One region of the Paenibacillus sp. lzh-N1 genome, then DNA from elsewhere that is predicted to be linked to it. Evidence: a T-box and tRNA genes for the amino acid it is inferred to sense, from the RefSeq annotation. Region 1 holds a T-box; the other regions hold tRNA genes.
What was found. The T-box of region 1 lies ahead of tyrS (tyrosine--tRNA ligase). A T-box ahead of a tRNA ligase gene usually reads a tRNA of that ligase, here a tRNA-Tyr.

Region 1 (3,245 bases):
AACTTTTTTCAAATGCGCGAGTAAAAGCTTCTTGCGAGTTGTACTGATACTCAATAGCAATGTCCAATACCTTTTGATTGGATTGCTTTAGCCGTTTAGCCGCCTCGGACAATCTTCTCCTTCTTATATATTGTTGCACTGTAAAACCCGAAATGGCCTGAAAAACCCGCTGGAAATGAAAAGCTGAAAAGTATGCCTGTGAAGCAACCTCGGCAATTTTTAAATCTTCCCGGAGATTCAATTCAATAAACTCAATCGCACACTGAATTCGTTTAAAGTAGTCCATATAATCCTTCCCCGCACTTGTTATTTATGTAGCCTACGCCCACATTGGGCAACCCACGTATTCATTATGTAAAACTCTTTACCTACTTGTTTGATTATTTGTGCTAAGTTTACCACGGCTTTTCATTTGGCAGAAATAAAAAAAGCAGCACTGAGATGTAAAATCAATCTCAACGCTGCTAGTGAATGTATTTTAATTATCCGAGCTTGATTTTAGCAAATTTCCGTTTACCTACCTGTACAATGTCGCCTTCTTGCGGCTTGTATGCTTCGTTCACATCAGTCCACTTCTCTTCATTAATTTTGACTGAACCCTGCTGAATACTACGCTTGGCCTCACCGTTAGATGCTGCAAAGCCTAGATGAGTCAGCAACTGGATCACACGAATGCCGCCTTCTTCTAACTGATCAGCTGTCAAAGTGAATTCTTCAATATCGTCAGGAAGCGCACGTTGTTGGAATACGGTCACAAAATGCTGCTTGGCCGCTTCCGCCGCCTCTTCACCGTGGTACATGCGGACTAATGTTCCGGCCAGTTTCATTTTGGCATCACGTGGATGCACTGAACCTTCCTTAATACCTTTCGCCAGCTCTGCCAGCTCCTCATTGGTAATATCCGTTGCAAGCTCAAAATATTTCAGCATCAGCTCGTCAGGAACGGACATCGATTTACCGTAAATTTCGTTTGGCTCCTCATCCACACCAATGTAGTTCCCCAAACTTTTGCTCATCTTCTGAACGCCATCAAGACCCTCAAGCAGTGGTAATGTAATAGTTGCCTGCGGCTCCACTCCGTATTCTTTTTGCAGGGTTCTGCCCATCAGCAGATTAAACTTTTGATCTGTCCCTCCCAATTCTATATCGCTTTGGAGAGCCACGGAGTCCATGCCCTGCATCAGCGGGTAAAAGAACTCATGGATGCTGATCGGCAAGCCGTTTTGGTATCTTTTTGTAAAATCATCCCGCTCCAACATACGGGCAACCGTTACTTTGGCAGACAGGGTTACCACATCCGCAAAAGACATCGGTCCTAACCATTCGGAATTGTAGTATACCTTTGTCTTTTCAGGATCGAGAATCTTAAAGATTTGTTCCTTGTATGTTTGTGCATTGCGCTGTACATCTTCCTCAGTCAGTTGCTTGCGGGTCTCCGATTTACCTGTCGGATCACCAATTCTGCCTGTAAAATCTCCGATAATCAGTTGCACTTGGTGCCCTAATTCCTGAAACTGGCGCAGTTTGTGCATAACAACCGTATGTCCGATGTGAATGTCGGGCGCAGACGGATCCAAACCCAGCTTAATTTTGAGTGGCTCGCCGCTAACAACCGATTTAATAACCTTACGCTTCAGCTCATCTTCAGGTACAATTTCCGCTACTCCACGACGTATCACTTCTAGTTGTCGTTCTACCTCTGCCTGTTGCTCAGGCTTCAATTCTTCCCACTTCATCCTGAATCCCTCCTATTTTTCATCCAAAAATTACTATTTAAACAAACCAAAAAGCCCCTTTCATCCCAAGGGACGAGAAGGAGCTGCTCGCGTTACCACCCTAATTAAAGAAACGTATGCAAAAACAAACGTTTCTTTCACTTCATTCCTATAACGGGTCTACACCCGGTACCGGATTACTATGGTGAGCTTCGCAAACCTGCAAAAGCCTTCCATTCATCCAGACAGCTCCAGACGGTAATTCAAAGGAGGGACGCTACCGATTCACACCACCCATCGGCTCTCTGCACAACGTGATTCCGCCTTCTACTGAAGTCTTTCTCTGCTTTTCACGATATTTACTTTGACCTATTTATAACACACTGTTTTTATGTAGTCAACGACACCAAAAGACAGGCTTTTTAGCATATGGGTTCATTTTGTAATTTTATGCTATAATAATGGCTGTTATAAAGGAGGAAGACTTAATGGTTGAAGAAAAAAACAATGTATCAGAGCCAAAGCCTTCCCGCTTACGGAGAACCATGCGAAGGCTCGGCCGTGTCATAAAGTGGGTCGTCATCATCGGTTTTATGGGAGCACTATTCGCAGGAGGAACCGCCGCCGGCTATATTGCTTCTATTGTAAAAAACGAGCCCGTGCGTTCCAGATCTACGATTCTACAGGAAGTAGATAAAAATGCAATTACAGGCTTCGCTTATTTCAATGATGGCTCTCCCATCGGGCAGCTTCGGACCGAGGAAGATCGAAGACCTGTTACATTTAAGGAGATTCCTCAGCTCGTCATTGACGCAGTCATTGCCATTGAAGATAACCATTTTTACGAGCATAAAGGTGTCGATTTGTCGGGAACGCTGCGTGCTGTGAAGCAAAAGGCACTACATGAATCCGTACAAACTGGAGGGAGTACTCTTACCCAGCAGCTTGCACGTCGTGTCTTTTTAAATCTTGATCGTACGGATGACCGCAAGGTCAAAGAAATTTTACTATCTCTGCGCCTGGAGCGCTTCCTGAGCAAGCAGCAAATAATTACAGCCTATCTCAATAAGGTACCCTTTGGTAACGGATCAAGCGGTTACAACGTCTTTGGTATTAAAGCAGCGGCCAAAGGTATTTTTAATGAGAATGATTTGGGCAAGCTTAATGTAGCCCAAGCTGCCTATCTGGCAGGTTTGCCACAACTCCCTTCTTCTTATTCTGCTTACAACGGTAAAGGCGAATTTAATGAAGCTGGTTTTAAAAGAGCGATCAACCGCCAGCACCTGGTGCTCAGCCGAATGCTGGAGGAGAACAAAATCAATAAAGCACAATATGATGAAGCGATGGCTTTTGATATCAAAAAATCTCTCGCACCACGCACTGTTAAGGCTTATAACACCTATCCATATCTTATGATGGAAACAGAGCGGCAAGCTGCGCAGGCACTCATGTCTGTCACCAATCCGAGTCAAGCGGCTAATGCCAGTGCAGATACCAAAACCAAGGATGATAACGACTTGCTCAAAGAAG
Region 2 (3,245 bases), 1.1 Mb from region 1:
TGATGAAAAACAGCATCGGGTTTATCTCCTATATCTCCTATTCCGACACTGTAAAAGGCCGCGTAGATCTTTTTTCCGAGAGAAAGGGATGTATTGCTTGATGATTTAACTACAGAGGATTTTCAGAACTTGTATACCCATGAAATGAATGTGCAAGGTGTCAGCGCCAATACCGTTATTCATTATCACGCGAACATTTGCAGAGCCCTTCAGTATGCCATGAAAATAAAGCTGATTGTGGCGAATCTCCCTAACTTAGTTGAAAGCCCAAAAAAGAACAATTACGTCGTGAGCTTCTACAATGCCGAGGAGCTGAATCAACTCCTCGCAGTAATCTGAGGCGAAAGAATTGAGCTTTCCGTTATCCTGGCTGCCTTTTATGGGCTAAGCCGAAGCGAGGTCGTAGGATTAAAATGGTCGGCTATTGATTTATTGAATTGGACTATTAATATTAAACATACCGCCACATCGGGCAGTTTGAATGGTAGATATATTGAACTTGAAAAGGACCGAACCAAGAATAAAGCCAGTCGCTTTATGTAGATGTATTAGGGGTAAGCATGGGGGTAAGCATGGGGGTAAGCATGGGGGTAAGCATGAAAGAAGTTCAGGAATGGTTAGGCCACAGCGATTATGCAACAACGGCAAATATTTATTCGCATTTGGAATACAACTCAAAGGTGTCTTCAGCTCAAGCAATGAGTGGGGTACTAAAACTCAAATAAAAAAAGCACACTAGAAAATGTCTCTAATGAACTCTTTTAGTTATACCGGCGAGAGGACTCGAACCTCCACGGTTTCCCACTCGATTTTGAGTCGAGCGCGTCTGCCATTCCGCCACGCCGGCATATTAAGTTATGGAGGCGCCACCCAGATTTGAACTGGGGAATAAAGCTTTTGCAGAGCTTTGCCTTACCACTTGGCTATGGCGCCAGAGTATAAAAAGCGGACGACGGGAATCGAACCCGCGACCCTCGCCTTGGCAAGGCGATGCTCTACCGCTGAGCCACGTCCGCATAAGATGGCTGGGGATATAGGATTTGAACCTATGCATGACGGAGTCAAAGTCCGTTGCCTTACCGCTTGGCTAATCCCCAATAAGAAAGGGCGGCCGATGGGGCTTGAACCCACGAATGCCGGAGTCACAGTCCGGTGCGTTAACCACTTCGCCACGACCGCCACAGGAAAAGAAGTAATTGGCAGGGGCAGCAGGAATTGAACCCACACCAACGGTTTTGGAGACCGTTGTTCTACCTTTAAACTATGCCCCTATAAAACTGGTGGAGGATGATGGATTCGAACCACCGAACCCGTAAGGGAGCAGATTTACAGTCTGATGCGTTTGGCCACTTCGCTAATCCTCCAAAATGGTGCCGGCGAGAGGACTTGAACCCCCAACCTACTGATTACAAGTCAGTTGCTCTACCAATTGAGCTACACCGGCACAAAAACTATTCAATTAAAAGTGGCTCGGGACGGAATCGAACCGCCGACACGAGGATTTTCAGTCCTCTGCTCTACCGACTGAGCTACCGAGCCTTACAATAAGACCCTTTATCAATTAATACATTAATAATGGCGGAACTGACGGGATTCGAACCCGCGATCTCCTGCGTGACAGGCAGGCATGTTAGGCCTCTACACCACAGTTCCATAATAGATTTAAATTGGTTGCGGGGGCAGGATTTGAACCTGCGACCTTCGGGTTATGAGCCCGACGAGCTACCGAACTGCTCCACCCCGCGACAGTAATAAGTATTTATTTTAAAATGGTGGAGGCTGAGGGGATCGAACCCCCGACCCTCTGCTTGTAAGGCAGATGCTCTCCCAGCTGAGCTAAGCCTCCTCAACGGAACACTTCTCATATTATACCATAACAAACTTTTTAATGCAACTTTTTTATTATTTTTTTATGACCCGTAGGGGATTCGAACCCCTGTTACCTCCGTGAAAGGGAGGTGTCTTAACCCCTTGACCAACGGGCCATGCTATAGAATAATTCTGGCGGAGAGAGAGGGATTCGAACCCTCGAGACGCTTTTGGCGCCTACACGATTTCCAATCGTGCTCCTTCGGCCAACTCGGACACCTCTCCATATGGCTCCCCGAACAGGACTCGAACCTGTGACAACTCGATTAACAGTCGAGTGCTCTACCAACTGAGCTATCAGGGAATATTAACACTTGTTTCAAGGTTACACCTTGAAAACTGGATCCGAAACTTATTGCGTCTTATCTTAGGATAAGCCCTCGACCGATTAGTATTGGTCAGCTCCATGCATTACTGCACTTCCACCCCCAACCTATCTACCTCGTCGTCTTCAAGGGGTCTTACGTATTGGGAAATCTCATCTTGAGGGGGGCTTCACGCTTAGATGCTTTCAGCGCTTATCCCTTCCGTACATAGCTACCCAGCGGTGCTCCTGGCGGAACAACTGGTACACCAGCGGTACGTCCATCCCGGTCCTCTCGTACTAAGGACAGCTCCTCTCAAATTTCCTACGCCCACGACAGATAGGGACCGAACTGTCTCACGACGTTCTGAACCCAGCTCGCGTACCGCTTTAATGGGCGAACAGCCCAACCCTTGGGACCTACTTCAGCCCCAGGATGCGATGAGCCGACATCGAGGTGCCAAACCTCCCCGTCGATGTGGACTCTTGGGGGAGATAAGCCTGTTATCCCCAGGGTAGCTTTTATCCGTTGAGCGATGGCCCTTCCATGCGGTACCACCGGATCACTAAGCCCGACTTTCGTCCCTGCTCGACTTGTAGGTCTCGCAGTCAAGCTCCCTTCTGCCTTTGCACTCTTCGAATGATTTCCAACCATTCTGAGGGAACCTTGGGGCGCCTCCGTTACTCTTTAGGAGGCGACCGCCCCAGTCAAACTGCCCACCTGACACTGTCCTCGTACCGGATCACGGTACCAAGTTAGAACCTAGATACGATCAGGGTGGTATCCCAAGGATGCCTCCCTTCAAGCTGGCGCTCAAAGTTCTACGGCTCCCACCTATCCTGTACAGATCGTACCCAAATTCAATATCAAGCTGCAGTAAAGCTCCATGGGGTCTTTCCGTCTTGTCGCGGGTAACCTGCATCTTCACAGGTATTAAAATTTCACCGGATCTCTCGTTGAGACAGCGCCCAAGTCGTTACGCCATTCGTGCGGGTCAGAATTTACCTGACAAGGAATTTCGCTACCTTAGGACCGTTATAGTTACGGCCGCCGTTTACTGGGGCTTCGGTT
Region 3 (3,245 bases), 2.6 Mb from region 1:
AATCTTGAGCGCCAGCTTGAGAGGAGGCATCCTTGGGATACCACCCTGATCGTATCTAGGTTCTAACTTGGTACCGTGATCCGGTACGAGGACAGTGTCAGGTGGGCAGTTTGACTGGGGCGGTCGCCTCCTAAAGAGTAACGGAGGCGCCCCAAGGTTCCCTCAGAATGGTTGGAAATCATTCGAAGAGTGCAAAGGCAGAAGGGAGCTTGACTGCGAGACCTACAAGTCGAGCAGGGACGAAAGTCGGGCTTAGTGATCCGGTGGTACCGCATGGAAGGGCCATCGCTCAACGGATAAAAGCTACCCTGGGGATAACAGGCTTATCTCCCCCAAGAGTCCACATCGACGGGGAGGTTTGGCACCTCGATGTCGGCTCATCGCATCCTGGGGCTGAAGTAGGTCCCAAGGGTTGGGCTGTTCGCCCATTAAAGCGGTACGCGAGCTGGGTTCAGAACGTCGTGAGACAGTTCGGTCCCTATCTGTCGTGGGCGTAGGAAATTTGAGAGGAGCTGTCCTTAGTACGAGAGGACCGGGATGGACGTACCGCTGGTGTACCAGTTGTTCCGCCAGGAGCACCGCTGGGTAGCTATGTACGGAAGGGATAAGCGCTGAAAGCATCTAAGCGTGAAGCCCCCCTCAAGATGAGATTTCCCAGTATGTAAGACCCCTTGAAGACGACGAGGTAGATAGGTTGGGGGTGGAAGTGCAGTAATGCATGGAGCTGACCAATACTAATCGGTCGAGGGCTTATCCTAAAGATAAGGCGCAATGAAGTTTCGGATCCAGTTTTCAAGGTGTAACCTTGAAGTTAGAATTTGCGAGGCAAATTCATGTTTGGTGGCGATAGCGGAGGGGTTCCACACGTACCCATCCCGAACACGACCGTTAAGCCCTCCAGCGCCGATGGTACTTGGACCGCAGGGTCCTGGGAGAGTAGGACGCCGCCAAGCAAAGTCCTTTAAAGGATGATAAAATTATAAATTAGGGCCTTTAGCTCAGCTGGTTAGAGCGCACCCCTGATAAGGGTGAGGTCGGTGGTTCGAGTCCACTAAGGCCCACCATTTCTAGATTGACTAAAAGTATGGGGCTATAGCTCAGCTGGGAGAGCGCCTGCCTTGCACGCAGGAGGTCAGGGGTTCGATCCCCCTTGGCTCCACCAATATTCCCTGATAGCTCAGTTGGTAGAGCACTCGACTGTTAATCGAGTTGTCACAGGTTCGAGTCCTGTTCGGGGAGCCATATTTTTAATACTTCTGAATTATATATATAAGGTGGCGGCGTAGCTCAGCTGGCTAGAGCGTACGGTTCATACCCGTGAGGTCGGGGGTTCGATCCCCTCTGCCGCTACTCGGAGAGATACCCAAGTGGCTATAAGGGGACCCTCTGCTAAGGGGTTAGACTGCGAAAGTGGTGCGAGGGTTCGAATCCCTCTCTCTCCGCCATAAATTTATTAAATCAGAATTCATTTTGTAAGGCCCGTTGGTCAAGGGGTTAAGACACCTCCCTTTCACGGAGGTAACAGGGGTTCGAATCCCCTACGGGTCATAATATGGAGGCTTAGCTCAGCTGGGAGAGCATCTGCCTTACAAGCAGAGGGTCGGGGGTTCGATCCCCTCAGCCTCCACCATATTTTATATCGCGGGGTGGAGCAGTTCGGTAGCTCGTCGGGCTCATAACCCGAAGGTCGTAGGTTCAAATCCTGCCCCCGCAATTAATTTCCTGTTGGAAATGCCTCTGGAACTGTGGTGTAGAGGCCTAACATGCCTGCCTGTCACGCAGGAGATCGCGGGTTCGAATCCCGTCAGTTCCGCCATTTAAATGCATATAGTACGAACTATATGGTATAGTTATGAAATTAAATATGGCTCGGTAGCTCAGTCGGTAGAGCAGAGGACTGAAAATCCTCGTGTCGGCGGTTCGATTCCGTCCCGAGCCACCTTTCAAGTGGGAATTGGTAATGTGCCGGTGTAGCTCAATTGGTAGAGCAACTGACTTGTAATCAGTAGGTTGGGGGTTCAAGTCCTCTCGCCGGCACCATTTTGGAGGATTAGCGAAGTGGCCAAACGCATCAGACTGTAAATCTGCTCCCTTACGGGTTCGGTGGTTCGAATCCATCATCCTCCACCAGTTTTATAATCATATGGCGGTCGTGGCGAAGTGGTTAACGCACCGGACTGTGACTCCGGCATTCGTGGGTTCAAGCCCCATCGGCCGCCCTTTGATTCTTAATTTAATGGGGATTAGCCAAGCGGTAAGGCAACGGACTTTGACTCCGTCATGCATAGGTTCAAATCCTATATCCCCAGCCATTAAGAGCCATTAGCTCAGTTGGTAGAGCACCTGACTTTTAATCAGGGTGTCGAAGGTTCGAGTCCTTCATGGCTCACCATTTATAAATTATTTTGCGGTCGTGGCGGAATTGGCAGACGCGCACGGTTCAGGTCCGTGTGGGCTAACCCCCCGTGGAGGTTCGAGTCCTCTCGACCGCACCATATTTTGCGGACGTGGCTCAGCGGTAGAGCATCGCCTTGCCAAGGCGAGGGTCGCGGGTTCGATTCCCGTCGTCCGCTTCATTATCCATACGGCGCCATAGCCAAGTGGTAAGGCAAAGCTCTGCAAAAGCTTCATCCCCAGTTCAAATCTGGGTGGCGCCTTGACTGCTCATTATGGAATTTAATATGCGCCCTTAGCTCAGCTGGATAGAGCGTTTGACTACGAATCAAAAGGCCGGGAGTTCGAATCTCTCAGGGCGCGCCATTTCTTAAAAAATGTATAATGTCGGGATGTAGCTCAGCTTGGTAGAGCACCTGGTTTGGGACCAGGGGGTCGCATGTTCAAATCGTGTCATCCCGATACTGATTTGCGGGTGTAGTTCAATGGTAGAACTCCAGCCTTCCAAGCTGGTAGCGTGGGTTCGATTCCCATCACCCGCTTTTTGCTATAGCGGATTCTTGTTGCCTCAGTGGTGACACCTTATAAATAAAGAGAGCCTGTCTGGGGACAGAGCTCTCTCTTTTTTTGTGCATTTATATTCCATAGATTCCACAAAGTGATGGCTATTGTTAGTGCTTGCCATCGGTGTATCTCTCCTGTTCCTGCAGGGGGATACACCGATAACTGATCTAGTGCACAGATTTTACACTGGAATGGTTAGTTGGATGGAGGTTCCCTGATTTGAAGCAGAAGTCATGCTCATGAAGCCGCCTACTCCTCTAGCTCGTTCTTCCATGCTGAACAATCCA

Region 2: it has a tRNA-Tyr gene. The T-box ahead of tyrS (tyrosine--tRNA ligase) is inferred to sense a tRNA for this amino acid. The anticodon was not compared.
Region 3: it has a tRNA-Tyr gene. The T-box ahead of tyrS (tyrosine--tRNA ligase) is inferred to sense a tRNA for this amino acid. The anticodon was not compared.

Annotation. Positions count from the first base shown of each region.
Region 1 is NZ_CP025696.1:3,871,738-3,874,982, reverse strand. It holds gene C0638_RS17455 (AraC family transcriptional regulator) at 1-286, opposite strand, end outside; gene tyrS (tyrosine--tRNA ligase) at 483-1,736, opposite strand; T-box leader at 1,802-2,068, opposite strand; gene C0638_RS17445 (transglycosylase domain-containing protein) at 2,204-3,245, shown strand, end outside.
Region 2 is NZ_CP025696.1:2,752,135-2,755,379, reverse strand. It holds gene C0638_RS25985 (hypothetical protein) at 597-725, shown strand; tRNA gene C0638_RS12460 (tRNA-Leu) at 769-847, opposite strand; tRNA gene C0638_RS12455 (tRNA-Cys) at 859-933, opposite strand; tRNA gene C0638_RS12450 (tRNA-Gly) at 945-1,016, opposite strand; tRNA gene C0638_RS12445 (tRNA-Gln) at 1,023-1,097, opposite strand; tRNA gene C0638_RS12440 (tRNA-His) at 1,107-1,179, opposite strand; tRNA gene C0638_RS12435 (tRNA-Trp) at 1,198-1,271, opposite strand; tRNA gene C0638_RS12430 (tRNA-Tyr) at 1,279-1,364, opposite strand; tRNA gene C0638_RS12425 (tRNA-Thr) at 1,369-1,444, opposite strand; tRNA gene C0638_RS12420 (tRNA-Phe) at 1,467-1,539, opposite strand; tRNA gene C0638_RS12415 (tRNA-Asp) at 1,577-1,653, opposite strand; tRNA gene C0638_RS12410 (tRNA-Met) at 1,669-1,745, opposite strand; tRNA gene C0638_RS12405 (tRNA-Val) at 1,771-1,846, opposite strand; tRNA gene C0638_RS12400 (tRNA-Glu) at 1,914-1,985, opposite strand; tRNA gene C0638_RS12395 (tRNA-Ser) at 2,003-2,094, opposite strand; tRNA gene C0638_RS12390 (tRNA-Asn) at 2,098-2,173, opposite strand; rRNA gene C0638_RS12385 (23S ribosomal RNA) at 2,238-3,245, opposite strand, start outside.
Region 3 is NZ_CP025696.1:1,298,333-1,301,577, reverse strand. It holds rRNA gene C0638_RS05980 (23S ribosomal RNA) at 1-758, shown strand, start outside; rRNA gene rrf (5S ribosomal RNA) at 837-953, shown strand; tRNA gene C0638_RS05970 (tRNA-Ile) at 988-1,064, shown strand; tRNA gene C0638_RS05965 (tRNA-Ala) at 1,087-1,162, shown strand; tRNA gene C0638_RS05960 (tRNA-Asn) at 1,167-1,242, shown strand; tRNA gene C0638_RS05955 (tRNA-Met) at 1,277-1,350, shown strand; tRNA gene C0638_RS05950 (tRNA-Ser) at 1,354-1,445, shown strand; tRNA gene C0638_RS05945 (tRNA-Glu) at 1,477-1,548, shown strand; tRNA gene C0638_RS05940 (tRNA-Val) at 1,555-1,630, shown strand; tRNA gene C0638_RS05935 (tRNA-Met) at 1,641-1,714, shown strand; tRNA gene C0638_RS05930 (tRNA-Asp) at 1,740-1,816, shown strand; tRNA gene C0638_RS05925 (tRNA-Phe) at 1,867-1,939, shown strand; tRNA gene C0638_RS05920 (tRNA-Thr) at 1,965-2,040, shown strand; tRNA gene C0638_RS05915 (tRNA-Tyr) at 2,045-2,130, shown strand; tRNA gene C0638_RS05910 (tRNA-His) at 2,147-2,219, shown strand; tRNA gene C0638_RS05905 (tRNA-Gln) at 2,238-2,312, shown strand; tRNA gene C0638_RS05900 (tRNA-Lys) at 2,317-2,392, shown strand; tRNA gene C0638_RS05895 (tRNA-Leu) at 2,408-2,495, shown strand; tRNA gene C0638_RS05890 (tRNA-Gly) at 2,502-2,573, shown strand; tRNA gene C0638_RS05885 (tRNA-Cys) at 2,587-2,657, shown strand; tRNA gene C0638_RS05880 (tRNA-Arg) at 2,684-2,760, shown strand; tRNA gene C0638_RS05875 (tRNA-Pro) at 2,783-2,856, shown strand; tRNA gene C0638_RS05870 (tRNA-Gly) at 2,866-2,936, shown strand; gene C0638_RS05865 (PAS domain-containing sensor histidine kinase) at 3,140-3,245, opposite strand, start outside.